Regions from separate parts of the Geodermatophilus sp. SYSU D00079 genome, predicted to be linked through region 2. Evidence: riboswitches for the same ligand, from Rfam matches in the RefSeq annotation. Region 2 holds a riboswitch; each other region holds the start of a gene.

Region 1 (10,387 bases), on a different contig from region 2:
CCCGGGCGAGGCGTACGACACATGACGTAGGCGCGGCGGGCGAACGCGGTCGGAGCGAAGCTGTCATCGAGCCGATCCGCCCGACTCCGGCGATCCTTAACGTCAGTGTGTGTGCGGTCACCCCCGGTTCCGCCGCCGGGGTGGGGCGTCCCGGTGTCCAGTCCCTGACCGGACCGCCCGACGTCGCACCCCCGATCCGCCCTCTCGAGTCAAGGAGTCCGCGATGGCAGCCAACCCCATCGTCATGAACGGCTGGTACATCGGCGCCTGGTCCGACGAGGTCAGCCGCACGCTGATGCAGCGCTGGATCTGTGGCCGCCCCGTGTGCTTCTACCGGCTGTCCGACGGCAGCGCGAACGCCATCGAGGACCGCTGCCCGCACCGCCGCTACCCGCTGTCGCTGGGCCGGCTCGACGACGACGTCATCACCTGCAACTACCACGGCTACAAGATCGACGGCTCCGGCCAGTGCGTCGGCGTCGCGGAGCAGCCGGACATGCCCAAGGGCGCCACGGTGCACCGCTTCCCGGTCGTCGAGCGCTACGGCATCGTCTGGATCTGGCCCGGTGACCCGGACAAGGCCGACCCGGCCGACATCCCCGACGTCTCCTGGCTCGAGGACCCGAACTGGACCCACGTGCAGGGCTCGGTCGGCCTCAAGGGCCGCCAGGTGCTGCTCGTGGAGAACCTGCTCGACCTGACCCACGAGACGTTCCTGCACCCGACCTCCATCGGCAACGCCGCGGTCGCCGCCACCCCGATCGACGTGATCGGCGAGGGCAACAGGGTCTCCTTCGTCCGCCACATGATCGACATCGAGGCCCCGCCCTTCTACCGGTCCTCGATGGGCGTGACGACGAACATCGACCGCTGGCAGGACGGCGACTTCTACGCGCCGGGCATCTTCATCCTCAACATCCGGATCGCCCCGACCGGCACCGAGGAGCCCGAGGGCTTCCACATGAAGGTCATCTACGGCATGACCCCGGAGACCGAGACCACCACGCACGACTTCTTCGCCCTGGGCCGCGACTACAAGATCGACGACCAGGAGCTGTCGGACTTCCAGCTCAAGCAGCAGCTCGCGGTCATGAAGGAGGACGTCGACGCCCTGGAGATCCAGGAGAAGATGGTCGCCACCGACCCCGGGATGATCGAGTCCTCGATCCGCTCCGACGTCGCGGGCATCCGCGGCCGCCGCCTGCTGGAGAAGATGGCCAAGGCCGAGGCCGCCGCCCGCGGGGAGGTCCCGGCCCGCCCGGCGCGCCCCGCCCGGCCGGTCGCCGCCGCCCAGCCGGAGCCGGCGGGTCAGGCATGAGCACCTTCGTCCTGGTCCACGGGGCCTGGCACGGCGGCTGGTGCTGGGACCGGGTGGCCCCGCTGCTGCGCGCGGCCGGCCACGAGGTGCACGCCCCGACGCTGACCGGGCTGTCCGAGCGCGCCCACCTGCTGTCCCCGCTGGTGGGGCTGGACACCCACGTCGAGGACGTCGTCCGGCTGATCGACACCTTCCAGCTGCGTGACGTCGTCCTGGTCGGGCACAGCTACGCGGGCCAGATCGTCACCGCGGTCGCCGACCGCCGGCCCGACGCGGTGGCCAAGCGGGTCTACCTCGACGCGTTCGTCGGCTCCGACGGCGAGGCCGCCCGCGACCTGCTGCCCGAGCAGGTGGAGCACCACTGGGCGGAGTCGGCCGCCGAGCAGGGCTTCGGCTGGCTGGTGCCGGTCCGCAAGCTCTCGGTGCTCGGCGTGACCGAGCAGGCCGACGTCGACTGGCTGACGCCCAAGCTCACCCCGCACCCGTGGAAGACCTACCTGGACCGGCTGGACCTCACCGGCGCCGTCGACGGCGTCCCCGCGGCCTTCGTCGAGTGCGTCACCTGGATGCGCGTGTTCCAGGCGCAGGCCGAGCGCGCCCGCGAGCGCGGTTGGCCGGTGCACGAGCTGGACACCGGTCACGAGGCGATGGTCACCGCCCCCAAGGCGCTGGCCGACGTCCTGCTCGAGCTCGCCCGCTGACCCCCACACGACAGGAGACCACCGTGGAGTTCCTCGTCCGCGCCGAGAACCGCCTGCCCCCGGAGACCCCGGCGGAGCGGCGGGAGGAGCTGCGCTCCGGAGAGCGGGCCCGTGCCATGGAGCTGCGGGAGGCGGGCGTCCTCAAGCGGTTGTGGCGGGTGCCCGGCCGCACCGGGTGGATCGGGCTCTTCGAGGCCCCCGACCCCGCCGCCCTGCACGACGCGCTGGTGTCCCTGCCCATGTCGCCGTGGCTCGACGTGCACGTCGAGGCGCTGGCCCAGCACCCGCAGGAGCGGTGATGACCACCGCGACGGGTGAGGCCGGGCCCGCCCGGCAGCTGCGGATCACCTTCCGCCAGTACGACGGTGAGATGCTCGGCACCTGCTGGTGTGGTCGCACCAGGACCAGCCCGCACCCGCGGCCGCTGTGGGAGTGGCTCGACGACCACGAGCACCTCCCCGGCCACGAACAGGAGGCGACCGATGAGCACTGACACCCCGGTCGGCAGGTTCGACCTGCCGGGGACCCCGGTCTTCGACGGCCAGACCAGCCGGCGTGGCTTCCGGATGAACAAGCTGTTCATGAGCCTGCGCTCGGCGGAGGCGCGGGAGCGCTTCCTCGCCGACGAGGCCGCCTACTGCGACGAGTACCGGCTGAGCCCGGAGCAGAAGCAGGCCGTCCTCGACCGCGACTGGCAGGCGATGATCGACCTGGGCGGCAGCATCTTCTACGTCTACAAGCTGGCCATGATGGACGGCCGGTCGATGCAGTACCTGGGTGGTGTCTTCAGCGGCATGACCGAGGAGGAGTTCGTGGCGGCGATGCGAGCGGGAGGACGGCGCAACGATGGCTGAGGTGATCTGGGGCCTGGCGACGTCGCACGTCCCGTCGATCGGGGCCGCGATGGACCGCGGCAAGACCGAGGACCCCAACTGGAAGGGCCTCTTCGACGGTTACGCCCCGGCGCGGGAGTGGCTGGCAGAGCACGAGCCGGACGTCGCGATCGTCATCTACAACGACCACGCCAACGGCATCGACCTCGACATCGTCCCCACCTTCGGGATCGGCACCGCCGAGCGGTACGAGGTGGCCGACGAGGGCTTCGGCAAGCGCCCCGTCCCCGACGTCGTCGGTGACCCGGAGCTGTCGCTGCACCTGCTCGAGAGCCTGGTGGACGACGGCTTCGACCTCACCGTCTTCCAGGAGCTGGACGTCGACCACGGGTTCACCGTGCCGCTGTCGGTCTGGACGCCGGACCCGGGCGAGGCCTGGCCCTGCCCGGTGATCCCGCTGCTGGTCAACGTCATCCAGTACCCGCAGCCGACCGCCGCCCGCTGCTACGCCCTCGGGCAGGCCCTGGGCCGGGCGATCCGCAGCTACCCGAAGGACGTCAAGGTCGCCGTGCTCGGCACCGGCGGGATGTCCCACCAGCTGGCCGGCGCGCGGGCGGGGTTCATCAACCCCGAGTTCGACCACATGTTCCTCGAGGCCATCGAGAAGGACCCGGCCAAGCTCACGACGCTGACCCGCCAGGACTACATCCGCGAGGCCGGCTCCGAGGGCATCGAGATGATCATGTGGCTGATCATGCGCGGCGCGATGAACGAGCAGGTGACCAAGGTGCACTCGCACTACTTCGTGCCGGCGTCCAACACCGCCGCGGCGATCGCGCTGTTCGACAACCGGGTGCCGCAACCGGCCTGAGCAAGGACCCCGTCCCCCTCACGCCTCGCAGGCTCGGCGTGAGCCTCCGGACGGGGCCGTACCGACGGGCCGTACCGCTCCTCCGTCGAGCGGTACGGCCCGTCGGCGTCCCAGGCGCCGGTCACCAGTCGACGCCGGCCCGCTCCGTGCCGATCCGGACCAGGCCACCCCGGTCCACCCGGTAGGTGTTCATGACGGTCAGCCGCGGGCTGTAGACGTGCACGCTCAGCGCGGGCTCGGTCCCGGTGTTGGTCACCCGGTGCACGTGGTGCGCGCCGAAGGGGCGCACCCGGCCGGCCGAGAGCCGGGTGGCGTCGGGCAGGGCCCCCACCTCCTCGTCCAGCGTGCCCCGGACGACGGCGAACGCGCCGGCCGAGCCGCCGTGGTCGTGCAGGCCCGTGCCCTGCCCGGGCAGCCAGGTCAGCAGCCACACCTGGGCGGCGGCCAGCTCCGGGTGCAGTGACGGGTCGAGGACGTCGGCGGCCAGGGCGGGGTCGAGCAGGTGGGTCCACCGGCTCCGGGTGCGGTACTCCACCAGCGCCGACCAGCGGTGCTCGGCGGTGGCGAGGGCCGCGGCCAGGGCGGCGGCGCCGGTGCGGCGGCGGGTGGGGTCGGTGCCCGGACGGCGGGCAGGGGACAGCAGGGATCGCGACACGAGGGGTCTCCTGGAGGGGGTGCGGGGATGGGCGCCGGGGTCAGCGGCGGCGACATCGCGCGCTGGACACGCGCAGCAGGTCCACCGCGACGCGGCGGGTCAGCCGCACCGCGCGCCTCCCGACCCCGGTGAGGACCCCACGTCAGCCGCGCCGCGCGGTGCGGGCGGCGTCGACCTGCGGGCGCGCCGCGGCCAGCCAGGCGTCCAGCGGTGCCGGGTCGTCCCAGGACCCCTCCAGCAGGTACAGCCCGCGGGTCGGCGTGGTCGCGCCGAGCTCGACGAGCACCGGCTTGAGCAGCAGCTCCGGCGCGAGTGCGTGCGTGGGCCCGCCGCCCAGCATCAGCGGGACGGCGACGACGCCGGCGAGGTCGCCGGTGCCGATCTGGTCGAGGAACAGCTTGAGCAGGCCGGTGTAGGTCGCCTTGTAGGTGGGGCTGGCGACGACGGCGACCTCGGCCGCGCGCACCGCGGCGACCGCCTCGGCCACGGCCGGGTCGCCCCAGCCGAGCAGCCCCGCCCCGAGGTCGATGACGTCGACGACGAGGTCCGGCGGTGCACCGGTCAGCCGCTCGACGACCAGCTCGGCGGCGGCCCGGGTGCGGGAGCGGGGCTTGGGGTTGCCGACGACGGCGACGGTGGTCATGCCGCGGCCGCGTCGCGCTTCGCGACCTCCTCGCGCACCAGCGGGAGGACGTACCGGCCGACGTCGATGGCGTCGCCGAGCAGGTCGTAGCCGCGCATCGAGATGATGTCGACGCCGAGGTCGACGTAGTCCAGCAGCGCCCGGGCCACCGTCTCGGGGGTGCCGACCAGCGCGTTGGAGTTGCCCGCCCCGCCGGTGGCCCGCGCGGTCGGCGTCCACAGCGCCCGGTCGAACCGCTCACCGCGGGCGGCGATCTCCAGCAGCCGCTGCGAGCCGGTGTTCTCGGGCCCGGTCAGCGGGTGCCGGCGCGAGATCGGCTGCCGTCCACCGGCGGTGCGGGCGGTGATCCGGTCGACGGTGCGGTACGCCTTCTCCCAGGCCAGCTCCTCGGTCGGGGCGATGATCGGCCGGAAGGCCACCTGGATCCGCGGCATCGTCGTCCGCCCCGCCGCGCGGGCCGCCGCGTGCACCCGCTCGATCTGGGCCGCGGTCTCGGCCAGCGGCTCGCCCCACAGCGCGAAGACGTCGGCCTCGGCCCCGCCGGCGGCGTAGGCGGCCTCCGACGAGCCGCCGAAGGAGACGTCGGGGCGGGGCTGCTGCACCGGGAAGGTGTCGCTCACGAAGTCGGCGAAGCGGTAGTGCTCGCCGTCCCAGTCGAAGGGCTCGCGCGAGGTCCAGGCCTTCTTGACGATCTGGATGTACTCGCGGGTGCGGCCGTAGCGCTGGTCCTTGGGGAGGTAGTCGCCCTCGCGCTGCTGCTCGGCGTCGGTGCCGCCGGTGATGAAGTGCACGGTCAGCCGGCCGTCGCCGATCTGGTCGAGCGTGGCGAAGGTCTTGGCGGCGAAGGTCGGGTAGCTGACGTTGGGCCGGTGGGCGAGTAGCACCTGCAGCCGCTCGGTGTGTGAGAGCAGGTACGCGGCCGCGGCGGAGGGCTCGGGGGCGCCGGAGCCGTAGGCGAACAGCACGCGGTCCCACCCCCAGTCCTCGTGGGCGCGGCCCAGGCGCAGCGTGAACTCCTTGTCGAAGCTCGCGCCGGAGCGGGGGGTGGTCTCGGATCCGTCGTTGGTGGCGGCGATGCCCAGGAACTCGATCGGCATGGTGGTCCTCACGTGGTGGGGCGGCCGCGCGCACGGCGCGGCCGGGGAGGGGTCGGGAGGGCGCCGTCAGCGACAGGTGGCCGACCAAACCCGCCCGAGGTCGACGTGGACCCGCCGGACCAGCCGCGGGGCGGCTGCGGGGGCGGTCGACCGGCTGGGCACGGCGATATCTCTACCATCTCGATCGGGTTTGACGGGAATGCGGGTGCCGTGTCACGCTCCCGGCAGGTCAAGAGTGCCAGCGACAAGCCCCGGCTCGCTGGCCGGCAACCCTTCCTCCGCGATGGGGTGCCCCGGGTGACGACCTGGCGGGTGTGCCGACCGGCGCCCGCAAGCGCGGACCCCGTAGCCGGGTCCCCGAACCGAGGAGGCCTGCGTGACCGGCGCCGTCCTGTCCCGTCCCGTCGTCCCCGCCGCGCCGGAGCGGCCGCTGCTGCCCGTGGTCGGTGCGACGACCGGGGTCCCGCTGGTCCCCGCGGGAACGGCCCGCTACGTCAACCTGGACACCGCGGCGAGCACCCCCGCGCTGGTCGCCGTCGCCGACCGGGTGGCCGAGGCCCTGCCGCTCTACGCCAGCGTGCACCGCGGCGCCGGCTACCTCTCGCAGGTGTCGACGGCGCTGTACGAGTCCGCCCGCGACACCGTCGCCCGCTTCGTCGGCGCCCGCCCCGACGACGTCTGCGTGCTCACCCGCAACACCACCGACGCGCTCAACCTGCTGGCCGCGTCCGTCCCGGCCGGGGAGCGGGTGCTGGTGCTCGACTGCGAGCACCACGCCGACCTGCTGCCCTGGCAGCGCCGGGGGGACACCACCGTGCTCCCCACCCGGTCGACGGTTCCCGCGACGCTGCGCGAGCTGGCCGCGGAGCTCGCCGCGCGGCCCCACGCCCTCGTGGCGGTCACGGGCGCGTCCAACGTCACCGGCGAGGCGCTGCCGCTGGCCGACGTCGTCGAGCTGGCGCACGCCGCCGGCGCCCGGGTGGTCGTGGACGGCGCCCAGCTGGTGCCGCACCGCCGGTTCTCCCTCGCCGCGTCCGGCGCGGACCACGTCGCACTCTCCGGGCACAAGCTGTACGCGCCCTACGGCACCGGGGCGCTGGTCGGTCGCCGTGACTGGCTGGACGCCGCCCCCGCGCACCTGGCCGGCGGCGGTGCGGTGCACGAGGTCACCGTCGAGGAGACGCGGTGGGCCGCGGCGCCGCACCGGCACGAGGGCGGGTCGCCCAACGTGCTGGGCGCGGTCGCGCTGGCCGCGGCCTGCGACGCGCTGACGGAGCTGCCCGACGGTGCCCTGGAGGCGCACGAGCTGGCGCTGCGGGCCCGGCTGGAGGCCGGCCTCGACGCGCTCCCCGGCGTGCGGCGGCTGCGCATCTGGCCGGACTCGGCCACGCCCACCGGTGTCGTGTCGTTCACCGTCGAGGGCGCCGACCCCGGGCTGGTGGCCGCCGTCCTCTCGGCCGAGCACGGCGTCGGCGTCCGGGACGGCCGGTTCTGCGCCCACCCGCTGCTGCAGCGGCTCGGCGTGCCCGAGGGCGCGCTGCGCGCCAGCGTCGGCGTCGCCACCACCGCGGACGACGTCGACCGGCTGCTCGCCGGCCTCGCCGCCTTCCGGGCCGGCGGGCCGGCGGTGCGCTACGCGGTGCGCGAGGGCCGGTGGCAGCCGGCCGACGACCCGCGGCCGCTGGCCGGGGCCGACCTGCGCGCCGTCGCCCGGGGCGCCGGCTGCGGCGGGGCGGCGCGGTGACCGGGTCAGCCGGCCAGGACGACGGTGCGCAGCTCGTGACAGCCCGTCCACCCCGGTGGCGGGCAGCGTCCGCGGCTCCGTGTCCGACGTCGCCACCGAGAAGCTCAGCGACGTGCTCCGAGGTGGGTACTCCTAGGGCGGCGCCGCCCACCGGCGACCGCCCCGGACCCGCCCCCGTCCGACTCCGCCCGACCAGGAGGACCATGACCACCGTCGCCACCCCCACCGACACGTTCGCCCGCGACTGGGCCGACTGGCACCGCGCGCACGAGGCCGCCCGCGCCGACCCGCACGGCTTCCTGGCCGTCACCGGGCTGCACTGGCTGACCGCCGAGCCGCAGCGCGTCCCCGGCGCCCCGGGCGCCTGGTCGACCGGTCCCCGCGGGGTCGTCGTGACCCTGCAGGAGGGCGAGGAGCTGACCGTCGACGGCGTGCCGCTGCACGGGGAGCACGGATTCGGCGTCCTCCCCGAACGGGGCGGGGTCACCGCCACCGCCGGCGAGGCCGTGGTCGAGGTGGCCCGGCGAGGCGGGCGCGACGTCGTCCGGCCCCGCCACCCCGACCACCCGCTGCGGGTGCGCTACACCGGCACGCCCACGTTCGACCCCGACCCCCGGTGGGTCGCCGAGGGCCGCTACGTGCCCTTCGACGAGCCCCGGCCGACGACCGTCGGTGCCGCCGTCCCCGGCCTCGAGCACGTCTACGACGCCCCGGGCGCCGTCGAGTTCGCACTCGCCGGGCGCCCGCTGCGCCTCACCGCCTTCAACGGCGCCGCGCCCGGCAGCCTGTTCGTGCTCTTCACCGACGAGACCTCCGGCGTCACCACCTACGCCGCGAACCGGTCGCTGGCGCTGGCCGCCCCCGACGCCGAGGGCCGGGTCGTGCTCGACTTCAACCGCGCGGTCAACCTGCCGTGCGCCTACACCGACTTCGCCACCTGCCCGCTGCCGCCGGCGGAGAACCGGCTGCCCATCGCGGTCGAGGCCGGCGAGCAGATCCCGTTGGAGCGCCGCGCATGAGCGACCTGCACCCTGCCCGCCTGCACCTGGCCGTCGCCCTGGACGGCGCCGGCTGGCACCCCGCCGCCTGGCGCGAGCCCGACGCCCGGCCGGCCGAGCTGTTCACACCCGGCTACTGGGTCGACCTCGTCCGGGAGGCCCAGCGGGGGCTGCTGGACCTCGTCACCTTCGAGGACGGCCTGTCGCTGCAGTCGACCGACCGCGACGGCTCCGACGACCGCACCGACCAGGTCCGCGGCCGGCTGGACGCCGTGCAGGTGGCCGCCCGCGTCGCGCCGGTCACCGAGGGCATCGGGCTGGTCCCGACCGCGGTGGTCACGCACACCGAGCCCTTCCACCTGTCGAAGGCGATCGCCACCCTCGACTACGTGAGCACCGGCCGGGCCGGCGTCCGGGTCAAGGTGGGCAGCAGCCCCGCCGAGGCGGCGCACTTCGGCCGGCGCACCCTGCCGCCACTGGGCAGCGTCGACCCGCGCGACCCCGCCGTGCAGGCCGCCCTGCGGGAGCTGTTCGACGAGGCCGCCGACTGGGTCGAGGTGGTCCGCCGGCTCTGGGACAGCTGGGAGGACGACGCGGAGATCCGCGACGCCGCGACCGGCCGCTTCGTCGACCGCGCCAAGCTGCACCCCGTCGACTTCACCGGCCGCTGGTTCGCCGTCCGCGGCCCGTCGATCACGCCGCGGCCGCCGCAGGGCCAGCCTGTGGTCGCCGCGCTGGCCCACCAGGCGATCCCGTTCGACCTGGTCGGGCGCAGCGCCGACGTCGGCTTCGTGACGCCGCGGGACGCGGCCGACGCCACCGCGATCGTGGCCGAGATCCGGCGCGCCCAGGACGCGGCGGGGCGGTCGGGGGAGACGGTGCACGTCTTCGGCGACCTCGTGGTGTTCCTGGACGACGACCCGGCAGCGGCCGCCGCCCGGCGCCGGCGGCTGGACGGCACGGCGGGCAGCGAGTACGTCAGCGACGCGAGGGTCTTCGCCGGGTCGCCCGCCCAGCTGGCCGACCTGCTGGAGGAGTGGCACGCCGCCGGCCTCACCGGGTTCCGGCTGCGCCCGGCGGCTGTGCCGCACGACCTGCTGCAGGTGACCCGCGGGCTGGTGCCCGAGCTGCAGCGCCGCGGCCGGTTCCGCACGGCGTACGAGGCGACGACGCTGCGCGGCCACCTGGGCCTGCCCCGCCCCGCCAACCGCTACGCCACCGTCTGAGGGAGCACCGTGACCAAGCAGATCCACCTGGCGGCGCACTTCCCCGGGGTCAACAACACCACCGTCTGGAGCGACCCCGCCGCCGGCAGCCACATCGAGTTCGCCTCCTTCGCCCGGTTCGCCCAGGCCGCCGAGCGGGGGCGGTTCGACTTCCTGTTCCTCGCCGAGGGGCTGCGGCTGCGCGAGCAGAACGGCCAGATCTACGACCTCGACGTCGTCGGCCGGCCCGACACCTTCACCGTGCTGGCCGCCCTGGCGGCGGTCACCGACCACCTCGGCCTGACCGGGACGATCAACTCGA
Region 2 (10,387 bases):
CCCGTCTCCAGCGTCATGACCGCCGACGTGCACACCTGCGTCCCGGCATCCGGCGTCGAGGAGCTCGCCCGCACCATGACCGACCACCGCGTCCGCCACGTGCCGGTCGTGGACGGCGGCCGGCTGGTGGGCATCGTGTCCATCGGGGACGTCGTCAAGGCCCGCCTGGACGAGCTGGAGAACGAACGCGCCCAGCTGGTCGACTACATCCAGACCTCCTGAGGGCTCCCGCGTCGCGGGCGCGCCCCGGCGTACGGTGCCCCGGTGGACGAACGGCGTTCGGGGGTCGCCTCCGGGCTGGCCGCCTACGGCATGTGGGGGCTGTTCCCCCTGTACTTCCCCCTGCTGGAGCCGGCCGGTGGGCTGGAGATCGTGGCCCACCGCGTGCTGTGGTCGCTGGTCTTCGTCGCCGGGCTGCTGACCGCCGTCCGCCGCTGGTCGCTGGTCCGTGCGGTGTTCGGCGACCGCCGCTCGCTGCTGGTGCTGCTGGGCGCGGCGGTGCTGATCGCCGTGAACTGGCTGGTCTTCGTCTACGCGGTCAACTCCGGCCACGTCGTCGAGACCTCGCTCGGCTACTTCATCAACCCCCTGGTCAGCGTGCTGCTGGGGGTGGTCGTGTTCAGTGAGCGGCTGCGCCCGCTGCAGTGGACGGCGGTCGGCATCGCCGCGGTCGCGGTGGCCGTGCTCACCGTCGACTACGGGCGCCCGCCGTGGATCGCGCTGGCCCTCGCGGTCAGCTTCGGCCTCTACGGGCTGATGAAGAAGGTGGTCCGGGTGGAGGCGGCGCCCGGGCTGTTCGTGGAGACGGCGCTGGTCGTCGTCCCGGCGGGGGTGGTGCTCGCCGTCCTGCACGCGCAGGGGGAGGGGACCGCCGGCACCGCGGGCACGGGGCACCTGCTGCTGCTCATGAGCTCGGGGATCGCCACCGCGATCCCGCTGCTGCTGTTCGCCGCCGCCACCCGCCGCATCCCGCTGTCGACGGTCGGGCTGCTGCAGTACGTCACGCCGCTCATGCAGCTGGCGATCGGCGTGTTCGTCTACCACGAGCCGATGCCCGCGGCCCGGCTGGTGGGCTTCGTCATCGTCTGGGTCGCCCTCGCCGTGTTCACCGTCGACAGCCTCCGGCAGGCCCGTGCGGGCAGCCGCCGGCGGGCCGCCGAGGCGGCGGTCGCACCGGTCTGAGGGCGCGCCGGTGAGGGGTCCCGGGATGTCGGTGGGCGGGGCTACCGTCGAGTCCTCACCACCTCCCGAGAAGGACGTCCGATGCCTGCCGAACCAGCTCCCGCGGTCTCCCCGCCGGGGGGCGAGGTGCTGCCCCCGCCCGCGTCCGAACCGCCCACTCCCGAGACGGCGCCGGTCCCCGCCGGCGGCCTGAGCGGGCGCGAGCAGGAGATGCTCGCCTTCGAGCGCCAGTGGTGGCGGCGGCCCGGTGCGAAGGAGACGGCGATCCGGGAGCGGTTCGGTCTCGCGCCGACCCGCTACTACCAGGTGCTCAACGCCCTGGTCGACCGGCCCGCCGCGCTGGAGGCCGATCCGCTGCTCGTCCGCCGCCTGCGCCGGCTGCGGGAGGCACGGGGACGGCGCCGTGCGTCCCACGTCCTGGGCAACAGGGGCTCAGCCATCTAGATTTGGTCACCGTGGGCAGGCACGCCGCGTCAGGCAGTGACATATCGGACCGGGGGGCCACCCCGGTCCCCCACGGTCGACGCCGGACGGACGGCCCGACACCCCCGGTCGTGGTCGAGTCCGACCTGAGCGACCACCCGACGACGCCGGGTCGCAGCCGCGCCGACCGCCGCCGCGACGGCCTGCTCGACGCGGGGGAGGACCCCGGCCGCCGGCGCCCGCCCGCCCGGACCCTGCCGCCGGCAGCGCCGGCCACCACCGCGCGCCCGCCGCGTGCCACCCCTCCGGCCACGCCCGCCGCCGCCCGCCCCGCGGCGGCTCCGGTGCCCGGGCGGGCAGCGGGCGCCCCGCGCACCGGGCGGCCCGGCGTGGTGCCGGTCGCCGGCCGGCCCGCCACCCCGCCCGCTGCCGGCCGACCCGGCGCCACCTCGGCCGTCGGACGACCCGGCGGCGCCCCGGCCGTCGGACGACCCGACGGGGTACCGGCCGCCGGGCGGGCCGCTGCTCCTCCCGCTGCCGGGCGGCCCGGAGCCCCCCTCGCCGGTCGCGCCCCGGCCCCGCTCGCGGGCCCGGGTGCCGCCGCGGCCGACCGAGCCGGCGCCACCCCCGCGGCGGCGCGCGCGGCAGCCCCCGCGCGGCCCGTGCCGCCGCCGGCCCGCCCCCGGCCGGTCGAGCCGGCGCCGGAGACCCGGGTGCGGCTGCCCCTCCCGCCGGCCGGGTCGGCGCCCGCCGCGTCCGCGTCGGCCGCTCCCGCGGCGCCGAGCACCACGGTCGCGCCGTTCCAGGCCGTGCCCCGGCCGGACCCGGCGCCGGACGAGCCCGCGTCCGCCCCCGGCCGGCCGGGGCAGGAGCCGACGCCGCGCGGCTCCGGCACCGCCCCCACGGGCCACCCCGCCGAGGCGGACCCGGCCCAGCCGCCGGCTCGCCGGCCGTCCTGGGGTGCCCGGCCGACCCCGGCCCCGGACGACGCCGCGCCCGGCTACCGCGACTGGACCAGCCCCTCGCGCACCCGGGACGCCGCTCCGCCGGCCACCGAGGCCATCCCCGACCGGAACCCGGTCCGGGAGTCGGCGGCCGGAGCCGACCGGACCCCGCCACCGGCCACCGAGGCCATCCCCGACCGCACCCCCGCCCGCGGCGACCGGGACGACGAGGAGCGCGGCCCCCAGGGCGACCGCGACCGCCGACGAGGCCCGGACACCGGCCCGTCGACCGGCACCGACACCGGTGTGGTGGGGGGCCGGGCGGCCTTCCGCGCCGAGCGCCAGGCCGCCGAGGCCGAGCGCCGCAAGGCCGCGCGCCGCAGCGGCGGGTCGACCGCGGCCTCCCTCGACGACGAGGACGGCGGGGGCCGCCGCGGCTCGGGGGTGCGCCGCGCAGCCGCCGGCCTGCTCGCCGTGGCCGTGGTGGCACTGCTCGTCCTCGGCGTCTACTCCTTCGCCGGTCCGGGCGCCCAGGAGACCTCGGCCGGGCGGACCGCCCCGGCCACGCCGTCGGCGACGGCGCCCCCGGCCGCCCCGAGCTCGGCCCTGCCGCCCCTGGAGGTCGCCCCGCTGCCGCCGGCCGACGCGGCCCCGGCCGAGCCGGTGCGCGCCCCGGTCACGGTCCTCAACGCCACCGGCGTCACCGGCCTCGCCGCCGACGTCGCCGAGGCGCTCGGGGCCCAGGGCTGGGAGTCGCCCGGCGTCGGGCAGTACCAGGGCGGCGACGTCGCGGTCACCACCGTGTACTTCACCGCGGGCGACGAGACCCAGCGGCAGGCCGCCGTCCAGTTGGTCGAGGAGTTCCCGCAGATCACCGGGCCGGTGGAGCGCTTCTTCGAGGTGCCCGGCGCCGCCGCCCCCGGCCTCGTGGTGGTCACCACCGGCGAGTGGCGGCCCTGAGCCGCCTGCGCGGCGCGCCGTCCCGGAACACCGGGACGCCATCGTCCGTTGGCCGCTCCGTGCGTCCCCTCCGCGGGCCCGTGCGTCCCCGCCCGCGCTCCGGCGCCCGCGCGACGCTCGCCGCCCTGCTCACCCCGCTGCTCTCCGGCGTCCTGCTCGTCGCCGCCCCGGCTGCGCCGGCCGCCGCGGCGGAGGACGTGAGCACCGAGGAGGCGCGCATCCCCTCCGGCTCGGGCGCGGACGCCGTCGAGCTCGACACCACCCTGTACGTGCCGGCCTCCGCGACCGCCGACGACCCGGCGCCGGCCGTCGTCCTCGCGCACGGCTTCGGGGGCAGCAAGGACTCCGTCGCCGACGACGCCCGCGACCTCGCCGGCCGCGGCCACGTCGTCCTCACCTACTCCGCCCGCGGGTTCGGGACCAGCACCGGACAGATCGGGCTGAACGACCCACGCTTCGAGGTCGCCGACCTCTCCACGCTGCTCGACCGGCTGGCCGAGCGCGACGAGGTCCTCCTCGACGGGGACGGCGACCCGCGCGTCGGCGTCGCGGGCGGCTCCTACGGTGGGGCGCTGGCGCTGCTCGGCGCCGCCTACGACGACCGCGTCGACGCCATCGCCCCGCAGATCACCTGGAACTCGCTGACCACCGCGCTGTTCCCCTCGCAGGTGGGGCAGGACGCCGCCGGGACGGTCGCCGCCACCCCCGCCAGCACGGACGCCGGCGTGTTCAAGCGCGTCTGGGCCGGCCTGTTCTTCAGCATCGGTGGCGCCCCCGCCGACGGCCTGGCCGCCGTGCTCGGTGGCGGCGACGGCGCCGACGGTGCCCCGCCGGGCGGCGCGGGTGCCGCGCTGCCGCCCCTGGACCCGGCCGCCGTCGACCCGGCCGCGGTGGAGCAGGTGCTGACCTGCGGGCGCTTCCGCGCCGACATCTGCGCCGCGTACCAGACCGCCGCGGCCACGGGCACGCTGACGCCGGAGATCGCCGCCGCGCTGGACCGCAGCAGCCCCGGCACCGTCCTCGACCGGATCGACGTGCCCACCCTGCTGGTGCAGGGCACCCGCGACTCGCTGTTCGGCCTGGACCAGGCCGACGCCAACGCCCGCGGCATCGCCGCCACCGGCGCCCCGGTCAAGGTCGTCTGGTACGCCGGCGGCCACGACGCGCAGGCCTCGGAGCGCACCACCGAGCGGCTGCGCGAGCAGGTCGCGGGCTGGTTCGACTGGCACCTGCGCGACCCCGACGACCCCGCCCGGGGCCCCGACCCCGGCACCGGGTTCGAGTTCCCCGAGCCCACGGGGGTGGGCAGCGGGCTGAACGTGCAGGGCGGGTCGCAGACGGTCGCCTCCGACAGCTACCCGGGGCTGACCGGCACCGCGGCCGCCGAGCGCCGTCCGGTCGCCCTGGACGGCGGCGTGCAGCCGGTCGTGACCCCCGCCGGCGGCTCCCCCGCGGCGCTCACCACCTACCCGGGGCTCGGCGCGGTGACCGCGGCGCTCGGGGGCACGACCATCGAGATCCCCGGCCAGGCCGCCGCCTTCGACAGCCGGCCGCTGGACGAGGCCGTGGAGGTGGTGGGCGCGGCCACGGTCGACCTCGCCGTCGCCTCGCCGTCGGGCACCGCGACGCTGTTCGCCAAGCTCTACGACGTCGGCCCGGACGGCGCCACCACGCTGCCGTCGGGCCTGGTCGCGCCGCTGGCGCTGACCGGCCTCTCGGCCGACCCCACGGCACCCACCACCGTGCCGGTGACCCTGCCGGGGATCGTGCACCGCTTCGAGGCCGGGCACACGATGCGCCTGGTGGTCTCCTCCACCGACCAGGCCTTCGCCCTGCCGGCGGAGTCCACCGTGTACTCCGTCGCGCTGGCCGGCGGGGACGGCGCCGCGCTCGATGTCCCGCAGGTCGAGGCGCGAGCCGAGGGGGCGGCCGGCACGTCCCGCTGGTGGGTCCTGCTGGGCGTGCTGGCGGCCCTGGGCCTGCTCGGCTGGGCCGCGGCGGTGCTGTGGGGCCGCCGCCGGCGCCGCCGCGTCTCGGCCGTCGAGCCCGACGGCGAGGACGTGCCGCTGCGGTTCACCGGCGTCACCAAGGCCTACAAGGACGGCTTCGTCGCCGTCCGCGACCTCTCCTTCGAGGTGCGCCGCGGCCAGGTTCTGGGCCTGCTCGGCCCCAACGGCGCCGGCAAGACGACGTCGCTGCGGATGCTCATGGGCCTGATCCGGCCGACCGAGGGGCGGATCAGCATCTTCGGGCACGCCGCCGGCCCCGGCGCCCCCGTCCTCTCCCGGCTGGGCTCCTTCGTGGAGGGCACGGGGCTGCAGCCGCACCTGTCCGGCCGGGACAACCTGCGGCTGTACTGGGCGGCGACCGGCCGGCCGGCCGAGGACGCGCACATGGAGGAGGCGATCGAGGTCGCCGGCCTCGGCGCGGCCATCGACCGCCCGGTCCGCCGCTACAGCCAGGGCATGCGCCAGCGGGTGGCGATCGCCCAGGCGATGCTCGGCCTGCCCGACCTGCTGGTGCTCGACGAGCCGACCAACGGGCTGGACCCGCCCCAGATCCACGCGATGCGCGAGGTGCTGCGCTCCTACGCCGCGACCGGGCGCACGGTGATCGTCTCCAGCCACCTGCTCAGCGAGATCGAGCAGACCTGCAGCCACGTCGTCGTCATGGCCAAGGGGCAGAAGATCGCCCAGGGGACGGTCGAGGAGATCGTCGGCGTCGGTGGCGCGGTGCTCGTCGGCCTGGCCGACGACGCCGACACCGACCGCGCGATCGCGGTCCTCGAGGGGCTGCCCGGCGTGAGCGCCGGCCGCACCGACGAGGGGCTGGTGGCCGAGCTCGACGGCACCAGCCGGGCGCGGGCGCTGCAGGCACTCGTGGCCGAGGGCATCGAGGTCGACCAGTTCACGCCGCGCCGTCGGCTCGAGGACGCCTTCCTGGCGCTGGTGGGGGAGTCATGACGACGCAGCGGGCCGCGGAGGGCCTGAGCCGGTCGACGGTCCCGGCCGAGGGGCACGTGCAGCCGACGGGCGCGGTGGCCGGCTACCGGCCGGAGCGCACCCTGCGGCTGTCGGTCGAGCTGCGCCGGCAGTTCAAGCGCCGGCGCACCATGGGCGTCTTCGCGCTGATGGTGGCGCTGCCGCTGATCCTCATCGCCGCGCTGCAGCTGGGCGCCAGCGAGGAGGCCGCGGAGAACAACCGGCTCAACCTGGTCGACGTCGCCACCTCCAGCGGGCTGAACTTCACCCTGTTCGTGCTGTTCGCGACGACGAGCTTCTTCCTGGTCGTCGTCTACGCGCTGTTCTTCGGCGACACCGTGGCCGCCGAGGCGCAGTGGGGGTCGCTGCGGTACACGCTGGCCACCCCGGTGCCGCGCCTGCGGCTGCTCCGGCAGAAGTGGTACGCGGCGCTGGTGCTGTCCGTCGGCGCGCTGCTGACCCTCGTGCTGGTCGGGCTCGTCGCCGGGGGCATCGCCTTCGGGTTCGAGGCCATCCAGACCCCGGTCGGGGTGACCCTGCCGCAGGGGGAGGGGCTGCTGCGACTGGCCGGCATGGTCGGCTACCTCGCCGTCCACCTGCTGGTCGTGGGCACCCTGGCGTTCTGGTTCTCCACGATCACCGACGCGCCGCTGGCCGCCGTCGGCGGCGCGGTGTTCACGATGTTCGTCTTCGCGATCCTCGACCAGGTGGAGCAGTTGGGCTCGATCCGCGACTGGTTCCCCACCGCGGAGGAGTTTGCCTGGACCGACCTGCTGCAGACCCCGGTCGACTCCGGGGACCTGTTCCGCGGGGTCGTCCAGTCGCTGGTCTACGCGGCGGTGTTCACCGCGCTGGCGTTCCGCCACTTCGCCCGCCGCGACGTCACCTCCTGAGTGGGGTGCCACGGCGCGGGGAACGCGCCGGTGGCACTCCACTCACAGCGAGGCGCGCACGGCCTGGGCCCAGCCCTCGCCCATGGGCGCGTCGGTCACGGTCACGTTGGGGACGGCGGCCAGCAGGTCGGCCATCCCGTCGACCGTGGCCCCGTTCGCGGTGATCCACAGCCGCTGCACCGCCGGCGCCATCTCCAGGTCGCTCACGCTGTCGCCGATCGCCACCGCGTCGGCGGGGGTGAGGCCGCGGCGCTCGAGGTCCCAGGCGATCGCCGCGCCCTTGGAGATGCCGCGCGGCATCAGGTGGTAGACCCGCGGCGGCAGCGCCTCGGGGGCGAGGGTCATCCGGGCCGTCGCCGGGATCGAGCCGTTGTCGTTCAGCGTCAGCCAGCCGGCCCCCAGCTCGGCCAGCTCGGCGTCCACGGCGAGGGGGTCGACCCGCCCCCGCAGCAGCGCGTCGGTCCGGTGGGTCGTGTGCCAGGGGGCGTGCCACTCCAGCCGGCCGGCGTGGCGGGCCAACAGCGTGTCGACGACGCCCAGCTCCTCCATCACGTCGACCGGCGCCCGCCCGGCGTACCGCTCGGGCAGGTCGCCGGTGAGGTGGTGCACGCTGCGCCCGGCGTCCCAGCTGACCACCGAGCCCAGTTCGGCGATCGCGCCGTCGGCCGCGAAGATCCGCGCCGCCTCCACGACCTGCTCGTAGGTCCGGCCGCTGACCAGCACCAGCTCGACCCCGGCGCGGTGCAGGTCGAGCAGCGCGGCGGCCGGGGTGGCGGTGAGGTCCCGGCCGGCCGTGTGCCAGAACGAGCCCCGCGGCCCGACCATCGTGCCGTCGAGGTCGGTGTAGACGACGCGCGTGCTCACCGGCCCATCCTGGCCCGGACCACTGCGACGCGGCCCACCTGGGTACAGTCGACGGCGTTCCACTCATCCAGAGGGGCAGAGGGACACGGCCCGACGAAGCCCCGGCAACCGCCGCCTGCGCGTCCGCGCAGCGGAAGGTGCCAATTCCGTCCCACCCGGCTCGACGGCCCGGGGTGGGGAAGATGAGGAGGTAGTCGTCGCATGACCCTGACCGCTCCCGGTTCCGTCCAGGCCGACTCGTCCGCCGGTGGGCCCGTCCCGCCGAACCCCGCCCGCGGGCTGGTGTGTCGCAACTGCGGTGCCACCTTCGGCCTGATCGCCGAGCACGCCTGCGCCGAGTGCTTCGGCCCGCTGGAGGTCGACTACGACCCGGCGGTCATGCGGGCGGTGACCCGGGAGCAGATCGAGGCCGGCCCGCAGAACATCTGGCGCTACGTCGCGCTGCTGCCGGTGGGCCACGACCCGGCCTCGCGCGTCTCCCTGGACCCGGGCCTGACCCCGCTGGTCCGCGCCGACCGGCTGGCCGCCGAGCTGGGCCTCACCGGTGGGCTCTGGGTGAAGGACGACTCGGCCAACCCCACGCACTCGTTCAAGGACCGCGTGGTCAGCCTGGCCGCCACCGCCGCCAAGGGCCTGGGCTACACCAAGATCGCCGCCGCCTCCACCGGCAACCTGGCCAACTCCGTCGCCGCGCACGCCGCCCGCGTCGGGCTGCCCTCGTTCGTCTTCATCCCCGCCGACCTGGAGCCGGGCAAGGTCGTCCAGTCCGCGGTCTACGGCCAGACGCTGGTCGCCGTCGAGGGCTCCTACGACGACGTCAACCGGCTCACCAGCGAGCTCGCCGAGACCGACGAGTTCGAGGACACCGCCTTCGTCAACCAGAACGTGCGGCCCTACTACGCCGAGGGCTCCAAGACGATGGGCTACGAGATCGCCGAGCAGCTCGGCTGGCGGATCCCGGCCCAGGTGGTCATCCCCATGGCCTCCGGGTCGCTGCTGACCAAGGTGGACAAGGCGTTCCGCGAGCTCACCGCCGCCGGCATCGTCGAGGCCACCGAGTGGACGATCTTCGGTGCCCAGTCGGCCGGCTGCGACCCGATCGCCACCGCGTTCGACAACGGGTGGGACGTCGTCAAGCCGGTGAAGCCGACCGGGATCGCGAAGTCGCTCAACATCGGCAACCCCGCCGACGGCCCCTACGCCCTCGACGCCATCCGCCGCACCGGCGGGGCGGTGGGCCGGGTCGGCGACGAGCAGATCGTCCAGGGCATCCGCGACCTGGCCCGCACCACCGGGGTCTTCGCCGAGACCGCCGGCGGGGTGACCGTCGCGGTGCTGCGCCAGCTGGTCGAGGACGGCCGGCTGGACCCGGCGAAGGAGACCGTCGTCCTCAACACCGGCGAGGGCCTCAAGACCCTCGACCCGCTCGAGCCGGTGGTGGGCCCCACGCACGTCGTGGAGCCCTCGCTGCGGTCGGTGCGGGCCGCGGGCCTCATCGGGTGACCGGGTAGGCTCGGCGTCGATCCGGTCGGTGGGTGTCCCCCGATCCGGGGTGGCGTGTGCGTGAGTTTGCTCTCACCACGCCTTTTGTGCTGTACGTTCTCCCGCGGTTCCAGTTCCACGTTCGTGTCCGACGGGCGGAAGAGCTAGACCCGGCGCCGGAACGGCTGGCGTCGTCCGCACGCACGAAACGTGGGAGCACACGTGGCACAGGGCACCGTGAAGTGGTTCAACGCCGAGAAGGGCTTCGGCTTCATCGCCGTCGACGGCGGCCAGGACGTCTTCGTCCACTACTCGGCCATCCAGATGGACGGGTACAAGAGCCTCGACGAGGGCCAGCGGGTCACCTTCGAGGTCGTCCAGGGCGAGAAGGGTCCGCAGGCCGACGCCGTCCGCGTCGCCTGAGAACCACCGCAGGGCACACGGAGGCCCGGTCCCCCTCGGGGGGCCGGGCCTCCGTCGTCCCCGGGAACACCCGCTGTCTGCCCACCCGTTCTTGCACTCGGCAGGGGCGAGTGCCAGACTCCTGGTTGGCACTCGACAGTGCCGAGTGCCAATCAGGTCGGATGCGGTGAGGCGCTGGTGCGCGGGCCGACGGAGTGCCCGCACCACCGGTGTCGTCCGTCGCGGGCGCCGAACC
Region 3 (10,387 bases), on a different contig from region 2:
CGTCGATGGTGCCGCGCACCTTGACCAGCCCGCGGGTGCCGGAGAACTCGGCCGACCGCGGCATCTGCACGTAGGTCCACCCCCCGTCGGCGGGGCTGCGCAGCAGCTGGGCGGTGAACTCGGTGTCCAGCGGTCCCGGCCCCGTCGATCGCGTCGCGGTCATGGTGGCGCTCCTCTCGTGGTCCCCACCCCTCCGACGTCGGGAGGGGGTGGAAGTCATCGGCGGGCCGCGCTGCCCGCCCCCGGCCGGTCGGGAAGGATGTGGAGGTGCACGTGGAGCCCCTGTTGTTGCTGGTCCTGGGCGCGGTCGCGGTCATCGTCGTGGTGCGCTGGGTGGCCGACCGCACCGGGCTGCCGGCCGCGGCGCTGCTGACCCTGGTCGGCATCGCCTACGCCTACCTGCCCGGCCCGAACATCGAGCTGGACCCCCACCTGGTGCTGACCCTGGTGCTGCCACCGCTGCTCTACAGCGCCGCGCTCGACAGCTCCCTGACCGCGATCCGCCGCAACCTCCGGACGGTGGTCAGCCTCTCCGTGCTGCTCGTGACCGCCACGGCCGTGGTCATCGGCATCGGCTTCGAGCTGTTCGTCGCCGGCGCCACCCTCGCGGCCGGCATCGCGCTCGGGGCGGCCGTGGCGCCACCCGACCCGGTCGCCGCGCTCGCCGTCGGCCGCAGGGTGGGCCTGCCGCCGCGGCTGATCACCCTGGTGCAGGGCGAGGGGCTGCTCAACGACGCCACGGCCCTGACCATCCTGTCCGTCGCGGTCGCCGCCGCCCAGGGGGACGGGTTCTCCACCCCCGCCGCGCTCGGGCAGTTCGTCGTCGTCGCCGCGGGCGGCGTCGCGGTCGGCGTGTTCATCGCCCACGCCATCCGGCCGCTGCGCAAGCTGCGCCGGGACCCGCTGTCGTCGAACGCGATCTCGCTGGCTACCCCGTTCGTGGCCTACCTGCTGGCCGAGAGCCTGCACGTCTCCGGGGTGCTGGCCGTCGTCGTCGCGGGGCTCGTCATCGGCCACAACTTCCCCGTCTGGGCGACCGGCGCGACCCGCCTGCAGACCGACGCCGTCTGGCGGCTGGTCGACTTCCTGCTCGAGGGGGTCGTCTTCCTGCTCATCGGCCAGCAGCTGCCCGCGGTCATCCGGGGCCTGGACCAGTACACGACCGGCACGATCGTGACCGCGTCGCTGATCACCGTCGGGGTGGTGCTGCTGCTGCGGCCGCTGTGGCTGTGGCTCACCGAGCACCTGCCGCAGTCGCTGCACACCCGGCTGGGCGGCGAGGACCTCGCCGGCCAGGACGGCGACCCGCGGACCGCGCTGACCCGGCTGACCGGCCGGGAGATCATCGTGCTCAGCTGGGCCGGCACCCGCGGGGTGATCAGCCTGGCGGCGATCTTCACGCTGCCGCTGACCACCGAGACGGGGGCGCCGTTCCCCGACCGCAACCTGCTGCTGTTCTGCGCCTTCCTCGCCGTGCTGGTCACGTTGGTGGGCCAGGGGCTGACCTTCGCCCCGCTGGTGCGGGCACTGGGCCTGCGTGCCGACGAGGCCGACCAGGCCCGGCTGCGCAACGAGGCGCGGGCGGCCTCGGTGGAGGCGGGTCTGCGGCGGCTGGACGAGCTGGCCGCCGAGCAGCACGACCACCTCGACGACGACGCGATCGAGACCATCCGGGCGCAGCTGCAGGCCCGCCTGGACCGCTACCGCCGGCGGCTGGACGTGCTGCAGGGCGCGGAGGGCGGCGAGGTGCCCCTGTCGCCGGAGTACGAGGCGGCGGTGCGGGTGCGCAGGGCCGTCCTCGGCGCCCAGCGCGAGGAGCTGCTGCACTGGCGGGACGTCGGCCGGCTGCCCGACGAGGGGCTGCGCCGGCTGGAGCGCGAGCTCGACCACGAGGAGGGCCGCCTGCCGGCCCGCCGCTGAGGGCGGGCCGGCCCGGCCGGCGGCTCAGGCGAAGGGCCGCAGGCCCTCGACCAGCGGGGTGCTGGGGCGCCCGGCCAGCTTGGCCAGGTCGCCGCTGGTGGCGCCCAGCGCGCCGGCGCGGATGCCCCCCTCCAGCCCGACCACGAACCCGGCGGTGCCCTCGTCCAGGCCGGCGGCCAGCAGCGCCGCACGGTGCTCCTCCGGCGAGCGCCGCACGTAGGTGACCTCGCGGCCGAGCAGCTCGCCGATGGCCGCGGCGAGCTCGTCGAAGGTCCAGGCCGTGTCGCCGGAGAGCTCGTACACCGCGCCCTCGTGCCCCTCGGTGACCAGCACGGCGGCGATGGCGGCGGCGTAGTCGGCGCGCGTCGCGCTGGCCACCCGGCCGTCGCCGACGCTCGCGGCCACGACCCCGGTCTCCCGCGCCTGCTGCAGCTGCGGGACGTAGTTCTCGGTGTACCAGCCGTTGCGCAGCAGGGTCGCGGGCAGGCCGCTCTCGCGGATCACCTGCTCGGTCGCCTGGTGGTCGGGGGCGAGCAGCAGCGGGGTGTCGTCGGCGCCCAGGATGCTGGTGTAGGCGATCCGGGCGACCCCGGCCCGCACCGCGGCGTCCACCACGGCCCGGTGCTGGGCGACCCGCGCCCCGGGCTGGCTCCCCGAGACCAGCAGGACGGTGTCACCCGCGGCGAACGCGGCGTCCAGGGTCGCCGGGTCGTCGTAGTCCAGGTGCACGGTGCGCACCCCGCGCTCGCCGAGGTCGGCGATCCGCTCCAGCGCCCGCCCCCCGGCGACGACGTCCCCGGGAGCGAGCCCCCGGGCGAGCAGCTCCTCCACGACCAGCCGGCCGAGCTGGCCGGTGGCTCCGGTGACGACGATCGACATGCGGGGTCCTCCGATGTGGGCGGGATGGCGCGGGAGCGCCATTGCACGTCGGCGAACCCGGCCGGCGGCAGCCCTGTTCCCGCCGGGCGGGAGATCACCCGACCGGCAGGCCGGCCAGCCCGGCGGCCAGACCCAGCGCCGCGCAGACGCCGAGGGTCCGCAGCACCGACCACTTGACGCGGAACAGCAGCACCGCGGCCACCAGGGCGATGACCAGGGGCACCAGCCGCAGCGTGCCCGGCTCGGGCAGCTCCAGGTGCAGCGGCCCGCGGTCGACGTCCACGGTCTGCGCGAACAGCGTGTGGACGGCGAAGTAGACGCCCAGGTTCGCGATGACGCCGACGACCGCGGCGGTGATGCCGGCCAGCGCGGCCGACAGCGACCGGTTGCCGCGCAGCCGCTCCATGTACGGGGCGCCGAGCAGGACGAACAGGAAGCTGGGCACGAACGTCACCCAGGTGACCAGCAGCGACGCCAGGACGGCGGCCACCCACGGGTCCAGGTCACCCGGAGCCCGGTACGCGCCGAGGAACGCCACGAACTGCACCACCATGATCAGCGGGCCGGGGGTGGTCTCGGCCAGCGCGAGGCCCCGGACCATCTCCCGTGGCCCCAGCCAGCCGTAGACCTGGACCGCCTGCTGGGCGACGTAGGCCAGCACGGCGTAGGCGCCGCCGAAGGTGACCACCGCGGCGCCGGAGAAGAACACGCCCTGCTGGGTGAAGACGCTGTGCGTGCCGGTGAGCAGGGCAGCCGCCGCGACCGGCACGCCCCACACGAGCAGCCCGACGAGCAGCACCGTCAGAGTGCGCCGGGCGGTGGGGGCCTCGTGGTGCAGCACGTCGTCGGAGACCACCGGCGGCGGGCCGGCGTCGGGGCCCTCGGCCGCCTGCCTCTGCGGCAGCGCCGTCGGCCGCCACCGGCCCAGCGCCCAGCCGGCGACACCGGCCAGCGCGACGACGACGGGAAACGGCACACCGAACAGGGACAGGGCGAGGAACGCGGCCACGGCGACGACCACCAGGGCGCGGCTGTCCAGGGCCCGCTTCGCCACCCGCACCACGGCCTGCGCCACGATGGCCAGCACCGCGGCCGCGAGCCCGACGAACACCGCGGTGACCACGGTCGTCGTGCCGAACGCGACGTAGACCCCCGAGAGCGCCAGCAGTGCCACGACGCCCGGGAGGACGAACAGCCCGCCGGCGACCAGGCCGCCGCGGGTGCCGTGCAGCAGCCACCCGACGTAGGTGGCCAGCTGCTGCGCCTCCGGGCCGGGCAGCAGCGTGCAGTAGTTCAGGGCGTGCAGGAACCGCTTCTGGCCGATCCAGCGCTTCTCGTCGACCAGGGCGCGCTGCATGACCGCGATCTGGCCGGCCGGCCCACCGAAGGTCTGCAGGGAGATCAGGAACCAGGCCCGCACGGCCGTGCGGAACGGGACGACCGTCTGGAGCTGCGGCGCGGGGTCCATGTCCGTCCTCGGGGTCAGGCCGGCTCGCGGCCGAGCAGCAGGCGGCGGCGGTGGTACTCGTACAGCCCGTCGAACAGCGGACCGGCGACGGCGAGGGTCTGCTCGTCGGTGCCGGTCATCGACAGGCCGCGCAGGAGGACGTCGAGCCCCGGCGCCTCGGGCGCGTCGAACCGCCCGTCGTCCAGGTCGGCCTCGTGCACGGCCTCGGCGACCCGCCACAGCACCGGGTCGGTGAGCTCGTACCGCCGCAGGATCGTCTCGAACGAGCAGTCGCCGCCGTGGTGGCCCAGCTCTACCCCGCGCATGTCGAACGGGGTGGCGTCGGCGGGCACCTCTGCGGGGTCGGCGACGAAGACGAACTCCGCCTGCGGGTCGAGGAACCGGCGGATCAGCCACGCGCAGGCGGCGCGGTCGATGTGCACCCCGGCGCGGGTCGCCCACCTCACGGCGTGACCGCCACGTCGCCGGTCGCGGCGAGGACCTGCAGTGCGGCCGCCGCCTCGTCGCGTTCGGCCGGCGGGAAGAAGTCCCGCCGGCCGATGGCGCGGAACTCCGTGCGCAGCCGGCGCAGGGCCCGGGCCCGCTCGGCGGGCTCGGCGCCGGCCGCCGCCCGGCACTCCGCCGCCAGCGCCCGGTACTCCTCCGCCCGCGCCGCGGCCATCCGGGCGGCGAGGTCCCGCTCCTGGGCGGCGCTGCCCGGCCGTGCCACCCACAGCCCCGCCGTCCCGCCGGCCTCGAGGACGTCGTCGGCGAGCCACTCCAGCTGCTCGCGCGTGCGAGCGTCGGCGGGCAGGGCGACCAGGCCGTCGGACAGCTGGACCGCGCCGAGCCGCCGCAGCCGGCGCCACAGCGTCGTCCGGGGGCCGGAGGGCTCCCGCGGCAGCCGGTAGGACAGCAGCACCCACTCACCGGCCGGCGACGTCGGGGACTGCACACGGCGATGCAACCATGGTTGCATCGCCTTGTCGAGGGGTGGCGTCAGGCGGCCCCGGCCGCGAGGACGGGGACGGCCGGCTCCTCGCGGGCGCCGGTCAGCGTGCGCCAGAGGTCCCGGGCGAGGGCGTCGTTCTGCCGGAAGAACGGCGCGTTGGTGCGCGGGCGGGCGAAGGCCGCGACCTGGGCGCCGGCGGTCCAGTAGCCGACCGCGCGGATGGTCGGGTGCGGCTCCCCGGACGCGGTGACCAGCCGCAGGTCGACGTCGACGTCCAGCCGCCCGGTGCCCCGGACACCGGCCGCGGCGCCGGGGTCGGCCAGCACCCGCTCGCAGCCCTCCCCGCGGCCCAGCAGGCCCGTGACCACGGGGTCCGGCGTCGCGGTCACGTCCGGCGAGGGCACGCGGGCCTCCACCAGGGCCCGGGCCTCGACCACCCCGGGGCAGCTGGTGGAGTGCGCGCGGAAGACCCCGGCGTCCTCGTCCAGCACCACCTCGACGCCGGCGCCGAGGAAGCGCAGCAGCCCCGCCTCCGACAGCGCGAGCAGCTCCTCCAGCCGCGGGCCGGGCGGCCCGCTGGCGAGGTAGCTGAACAGGTTCATCCACCAGCCGGCAAGGTCCTCGGACTCCGACCGGGGCGTCAGCCGCCGCGCCGCGGCGAGCGCGGCGATGGTGCCGTGGCACTGCAGCAGGGCGGTGAAGACCGCGGCGTCGGTGCTGAACCGGGGGTCGTGGGCGCGCTCCAGGTCGGCCCGCACGTGCCGGCGGACCGCGTCCTGCAGCTCCTCCGGATCGGCGAACCACCGGCCGGCCAGCGGGCGGTCCAGCGCGGCGAGGTCGAACCGGTCGGCCAGGTCGGGCACCGCCCGGGCGACCAGCGCGCGCTCGGCGCCCGGGGTGGCCGCCGCGGCGTACGCCTCGGCGAACTCCTCCCACGGCACGGCGGTGCGCTCGGGGAAGGCCCGGAACAGCTCGGTGTAGTGCGCCCAGGCCAGGTCGCGCTCGATCAGCGGCGCGAGGTCGGTGCGCAGGTCCAGCCGCCGGGAGGGATCGAAGGCCGCGTCGACGGCGGCCAGGGTGAAGAACCGCAGCGGCACCGGCGGACCGGCCCACGGGTACCCGAGCTTGGACCGGTAGGGGACGCCGCGCCGCGAGCCCACGTGCAGCACCGGCTCCCGCCCGGAGGCGTGGTAGCGCAGCCGGCCGTCGTCGTCCCGGGTGAACCGCCCCCCGCGGCCGCTGGTCAGCAGCACCACGAGGTCGACGAAGGCCAGGCCCGCCCCGCGCACCAGCACGTCCTCCCCCGGCGCCAGCGCGGACAGGTCCAGGTCGGCGGTGTAGCCCGTGGGCACGTAGGTGAGGCCGTGCCGCTCGGCGCGCTCCGTCGTCGACCGCTCGGCCGCCGTGGGCCGCGCGTCGAGGTGCCCCTGGGCCAGCACGACGGCGTCGGCGGCGAGCTCCGTGCCGTCGGCCAGCCGCACCCGGGTGCCCGCGGGGGTGGTGACGTCGAGCACGCGGGTGGCGTGCAGGTGGACGTCCACCCAGGGCGCGGCGGCGGCGACCACCGCGTCGAGCACCCAGCCCAGGTAGGCGTTGACCAGCGGGCGGGAGGGGAAGGACGCCGGGCCGAGCCGGCGCGCCTCACGCCCGACCGGGTCGTCGGCCGGGCGGTGCCGGGCGACGTCGCACACCCACTGCCACAGCGTGGTGCCCTCCCCCACCGGGCCGTCGACGACGACCGACGGGTCGGGCAGCACGGTGACGTCACCGACGAGCGAGTTGGCCCACAGCAGGTCGGGCTGCTCGGCGCGCCAGACGCGGCCCCCACCGGGCGGGAACGGGTCGACGAGGTGGACGTGCAGGCGCCGGCCGCCGGAGAGCTCGGGCGCGGAGGCGACGAGGCGTTCGAGGACGCCGATCGCGGTGGGGCCGGCGCCGACGACGACGAGCGCCGGGGCGCGGAGGGGGGCGGGACGGGACATGCGGGGGCGCTCCAGTGCCGGGAGGACGGGGGACGGGGAGGTCAGCCCTCCGGACACAGGGCGCTGCTGGTGCGGAGCAGGTCGACGTGCCGACGCTGCGCGAGCTCCGATCGGATCACGCCTGCTCCTCTCGTCCCGGTCGACACGGCGTCCCCGTAATGTCTACCAAACCGATCGGGATTGACGGATATGACGTTCGGTGCCTATCGTCCCGGCCGGGTCCTGAGTGCCAGTACCAAGCCCCGGCTCGCTGGCCGGCAACCCTCCGCTGCGACGGGGTGCCCCGGGTGACGACCTGGCCGACGCACCCCGCGTCGGCAAGTCCGCAGCCCTCCCGGGCTCTGACCGAGGAGCACGCCCCCGTGAGCACCACCAGCACGCCGAGCGTGCGCGACCTCTCGGCCGACCTCGTCGACCGACCGACGGTCGACCTCCTGCGTACCGACAGCGCGCTCTGTCGCTGACGCATTCCCCCTCCTGACCGGTTCCCGCCGGTCCCCGCGGTCCCGCCCGCTCCTGCCCACCGCCTCCCCGCGGTGCCGGCGGCGTGTCCGCGCACCCCCGTCCGCTCGTCCCTGGGAGCACCCGCATGTCCCGCACCCCCCACCCCGGCGCCGGACCGTCCCGCGCCCGCACCGACCGTGGGCAGGTGGCCCGGTGACCACCGCCACCGGCCTGGAGGTGGTGCGCGTCCACCCGCACGACCCGCTGGCCGCACCGCTGTTCGCCGAGCTCACCGTCGAGTACGACACCCGCTACGGCGACCTGTTCGGCGGGGCCGCCGAGGAGATGGCCCGCTTCCCCGCCGAGGAGTTCCTCCCGCCCGACGGCGAGCTCGTCCTCCTGCTCGAGGACGGCGCCCCCGTCGCCGGTGGCGCCTACCGCCGGCACGCCGACCCCGGCACCGCAGAGGTCAAGCGGATGTGGACCGCCGCGGCCCACCGCCGCCGCGGCCTGGCCCGGCGGGTGCTGGCCGAGCTCGAGGCGCGCGCCGCCGCCCGCGGCCACACCCGCATGTACCTGACCACCGGCCCACGCCAGCCGGAGGCCAAGGCGCTGTACCTGGCCGCCGGCTGGACCCCGCTGTTCGACCCCGCCGTCCCCCGCCCCACCGACCTGGCCACCCTCCGCACCCTGCCGCCCGGCCGGCTCGGCTACGCCTTCGAGAAGTCCCTGGGAGACCCCGCATGACCACCGTCGTCCCCCGCCCGCCCGCGGAGACCGCCGCACCGCCGCCGACCGGCACGCCCTACGACCAGCTCACGGTGGTGCCCGCCCGGCACCCCGGTCGCTGGGTGGCCACCGCCGTCGTCGCCGTCCTGCTCGCGATGGTGGTCAGCTCGCTGGTCACCAACCCGCGGTGGGAGTGGGACGTCGTCGCGGCCTACGTCACCGAGGAGTCGATCGTCCGCGGCGTCTGGACGACGATCCAGCTGACGCTGGTCACCGCCGTCCTCGGCTTCGCGCTCGGCACGGTGCTGGCGCTCATGCGGCTGTCCCGCTCGCCGCTGCTGCAGGCGGTCAGCTGGGGCTACACCTGGGTGTTCCGCTCGGTGCCGCTGATCCTGCAGCTGCTGCTCTGGTACAACCTCGCCTACCTGTACCAGTCGCTGGACTTCGGCATCCCGTTCGGCCCGTCGTTCGCCAGCGTCGAGACCCTCTCGCTGATCGACAAGTTCGGCGCGGCCGTCCTGGGCCTGGGCCTGCACCAGGCCGCCTACTCCGCCGAGATCGTCCGCGCCGGCATCCTGTCGGTCGACCAGGGGCAGCTGGAGGCCGCCGCCTCGCTCGGCATCCCGCGTCGTCGGCAGACCACCCGCATCGTGCTGCCGCAGGCGATGCGCACGATCGTGCCGACGGCGGTCAACGAGGTCATCGGCCTGTTCAAGGGCACCTCGATCGTCTACGTGCTGGCCCTCGGCGAGCTCTTCTACACCGTCAGCGTCATCTACGGCCGCACGCAGCGGGTGCTCCCGATGCTCATCGTGGCCGCCGTCTGGTACGTCGTCCTGACCACGGTGGTCACCGTCGTCCAGTACCACGTCGAGCGGTACTACGCCCGGGGTGCGGTCCGCACGCTGCCGCCGACACCGCTGCAGCGGCTGCGCGCCAACCTGACCGCCGGTCTCGCCCGCGTCTCCAGCGCCCGCGAGGGGTCCCGGTGACCGCCGCGGCCGTCCGGCCCGGCCGGGTCGAGGTGCACGGGGTGCACAAGTCCTTCGGCACGCTGGAGGTCCTGCACGGCGTGGACCTGGTCGTCGAGCCCGGCAGCGTCACCGTGGTGCTGGGCCCGTCGGGCTCCGGCAAGTCCACGCTGCTGCGCAGCATCAACCACCTGGAGAAGGTCGACCGCGGCTTCGTCGCCCTCGACGGCGAGCTCGTCGGCTACCGCCGCCGCGCCCACCGGGACGGCGAGCGGCTGCACGAGCTCCAGGAGAAGGACCTGCTGCGCCAGCGCACCCGCTTCGGCTTCGTGTTCCAGGGGTTCAACCTCTTCCCGCACCTCACCGCGCTGGAGAACGTCGTCGAGGCGCCGGTGTCCGCGCAGGGCCGCCGCCGCGGGGAGGTCGAGGCCGAGGCCCGCGAGCTGCTGGCGCGGGTGGGTCTGGCCGACAAGGCCGACGTCCACCCGCGGCAGCTCTCCGGCGGTCAGCAGCAGCGCGTCGCGATCGCCCGCGCGCTGGCGATGCGACCGGCCGTCCTGCTGTTCGACGAGCCCACCTCGGCGCTGGACCCGGAGCTGGTCGGCGAGGTGCTCGGCGTCATCGAGGACCTCGCCCGCACCGGGACGACGATGATCGTGGTCACCCACGAGATCGGCTTCGCCCGCAAGGCCGCCGACCAGGTGGTCTTCATGGACGCCGGCCGCATCGTCGAGACCGGACCGCCCGAGCAGGTCCTCGACGACCCGCAGCACGACCGGACCCGCGCCTTCCTCGCGAGGGTCCTGTGAAGGAACCCGCTGCCCCCCACGCCTCGCGAGCTCGACGCGGGTCCGTACAGCGGGGCCGTCACCGCACGACCACTGATCCCAGGAGACCCCGATGACCCGCACCCGTGCCCGCACCGCCCGCCCGCCCGTCGCGCTCCCGCTGCGGACCGCGCTCACCCTGTCCACCGTCGTCTTCCTCTCTGCCTGCACCAGCTCCGCGGAGATCGAGGCCGACCAGCGCGCCGACACCGCCGCGGCGGCCGAGGCGGCCGGCG

What was found. Region 2 has a riboswitch for S-adenosylmethionine ahead of thrC (threonine synthase). Riboswitches for the same ligand answer to the same signal wherever they lie in the genome.
Region 1: another riboswitch for S-adenosylmethionine. It lies ahead of ACI79E_RS20345 (aminotransferase class V-fold PLP-dependent enzyme); the one in region 2 lies ahead of thrC (threonine synthase).
Region 3: another riboswitch for S-adenosylmethionine. It lies ahead of ACI79E_RS21785 (GNAT family N-acetyltransferase); the one in region 2 lies ahead of thrC (threonine synthase).

Annotation. Positions count from the first base shown of each region.
Region 1 is NZ_JBJGZS010000034.1:2,242-12,628, reverse strand. It holds gene ACI79E_RS20390 (Rieske 2Fe-2S domain-containing protein) at 224-1,318, shown strand; gene ACI79E_RS20385 (alpha/beta hydrolase) at 1,315-2,019, shown strand; gene ACI79E_RS20380 (muconolactone Delta-isomerase family protein) at 2,043-2,318, shown strand; gene ACI79E_RS20375 (hypothetical protein) at 2,318-2,512, shown strand; gene ligA (protocatechuate 4,5-dioxygenase subunit alpha) at 2,502-2,873, shown strand; gene ACI79E_RS20365 (class III extradiol dioxygenase subunit beta) at 2,866-3,723, shown strand; gene ACI79E_RS20360 (cysteine dioxygenase) at 3,845-4,378, opposite strand; gene ACI79E_RS20355 (NADPH-dependent FMN reductase) at 4,521-5,021, opposite strand; gene ACI79E_RS20350 (LLM class flavin-dependent oxidoreductase) at 5,018-6,118, opposite strand; SAM riboswitch class IV at 6,346-6,461, shown strand; gene ACI79E_RS20345 (aminotransferase class V-fold PLP-dependent enzyme) at 6,495-7,862, shown strand; gene ACI79E_RS20340 (DUF1684 domain-containing protein) at 8,066-8,881, shown strand; gene ACI79E_RS20335 (LLM class flavin-dependent oxidoreductase) at 8,878-10,086, shown strand; gene ACI79E_RS20330 (NtaA/DmoA family FMN-dependent monooxygenase) at 10,096-10,387, shown strand, end outside.
Region 2 is NZ_JBJGZS010000001.1:267,166-277,552, reverse strand. It holds gene ACI79E_RS01390 (CBS domain-containing protein) at 1-222, shown strand, start outside; gene rarD (EamA family transporter RarD) at 265-1,182, shown strand; gene ACI79E_RS01380 (DUF3263 domain-containing protein) at 1,264-1,626, shown strand; gene ACI79E_RS01375 (LytR C-terminal domain-containing protein) at 2,319-3,509, shown strand; gene ACI79E_RS01370 (alpha/beta fold hydrolase) at 3,590-6,472, shown strand; gene ACI79E_RS01365 (ABC transporter permease) at 6,469-7,383, shown strand; gene ACI79E_RS01360 (HAD family phosphatase) at 7,426-8,247, opposite strand; SAM riboswitch class I at 8,308-8,436, shown strand; gene thrC (threonine synthase) at 8,449-9,750, shown strand; gene ACI79E_RS01350 (cold-shock protein) at 9,952-10,152, shown strand.
Region 3 is NZ_JBJGZS010000046.1:2,804-13,190, forward strand. It holds gene ACI79E_RS21745 (DUF1905 domain-containing protein) at 1-163, opposite strand, end outside; gene ACI79E_RS21750 (Na+/H+ antiporter) at 268-1,920, shown strand; gene ACI79E_RS21755 (SDR family oxidoreductase) at 1,945-2,799, opposite strand; gene chrA (chromate efflux transporter) at 2,894-4,267, opposite strand; gene ACI79E_RS21765 (chromate resistance protein ChrB domain-containing protein) at 4,282-4,713, opposite strand; gene ACI79E_RS21770 (Chromate resistance protein ChrB) at 4,710-5,201, opposite strand; gene ACI79E_RS21775 (FAD/NAD(P)-binding protein) at 5,246-7,180, opposite strand; gene ACI79E_RS21780 (putative leader peptide) at 7,222-7,326, opposite strand; SAM riboswitch class IV at 7,399-7,510, shown strand; gene ACI79E_RS21785 (GNAT family N-acetyltransferase) at 7,838-8,371, shown strand; gene ACI79E_RS21790 (amino acid ABC transporter permease) at 8,368-9,345, shown strand; gene ACI79E_RS21795 (amino acid ABC transporter ATP-binding protein) at 9,342-10,133, shown strand; gene ACI79E_RS21800 (ABC transporter substrate-binding protein) at 10,225-10,387, shown strand, end outside.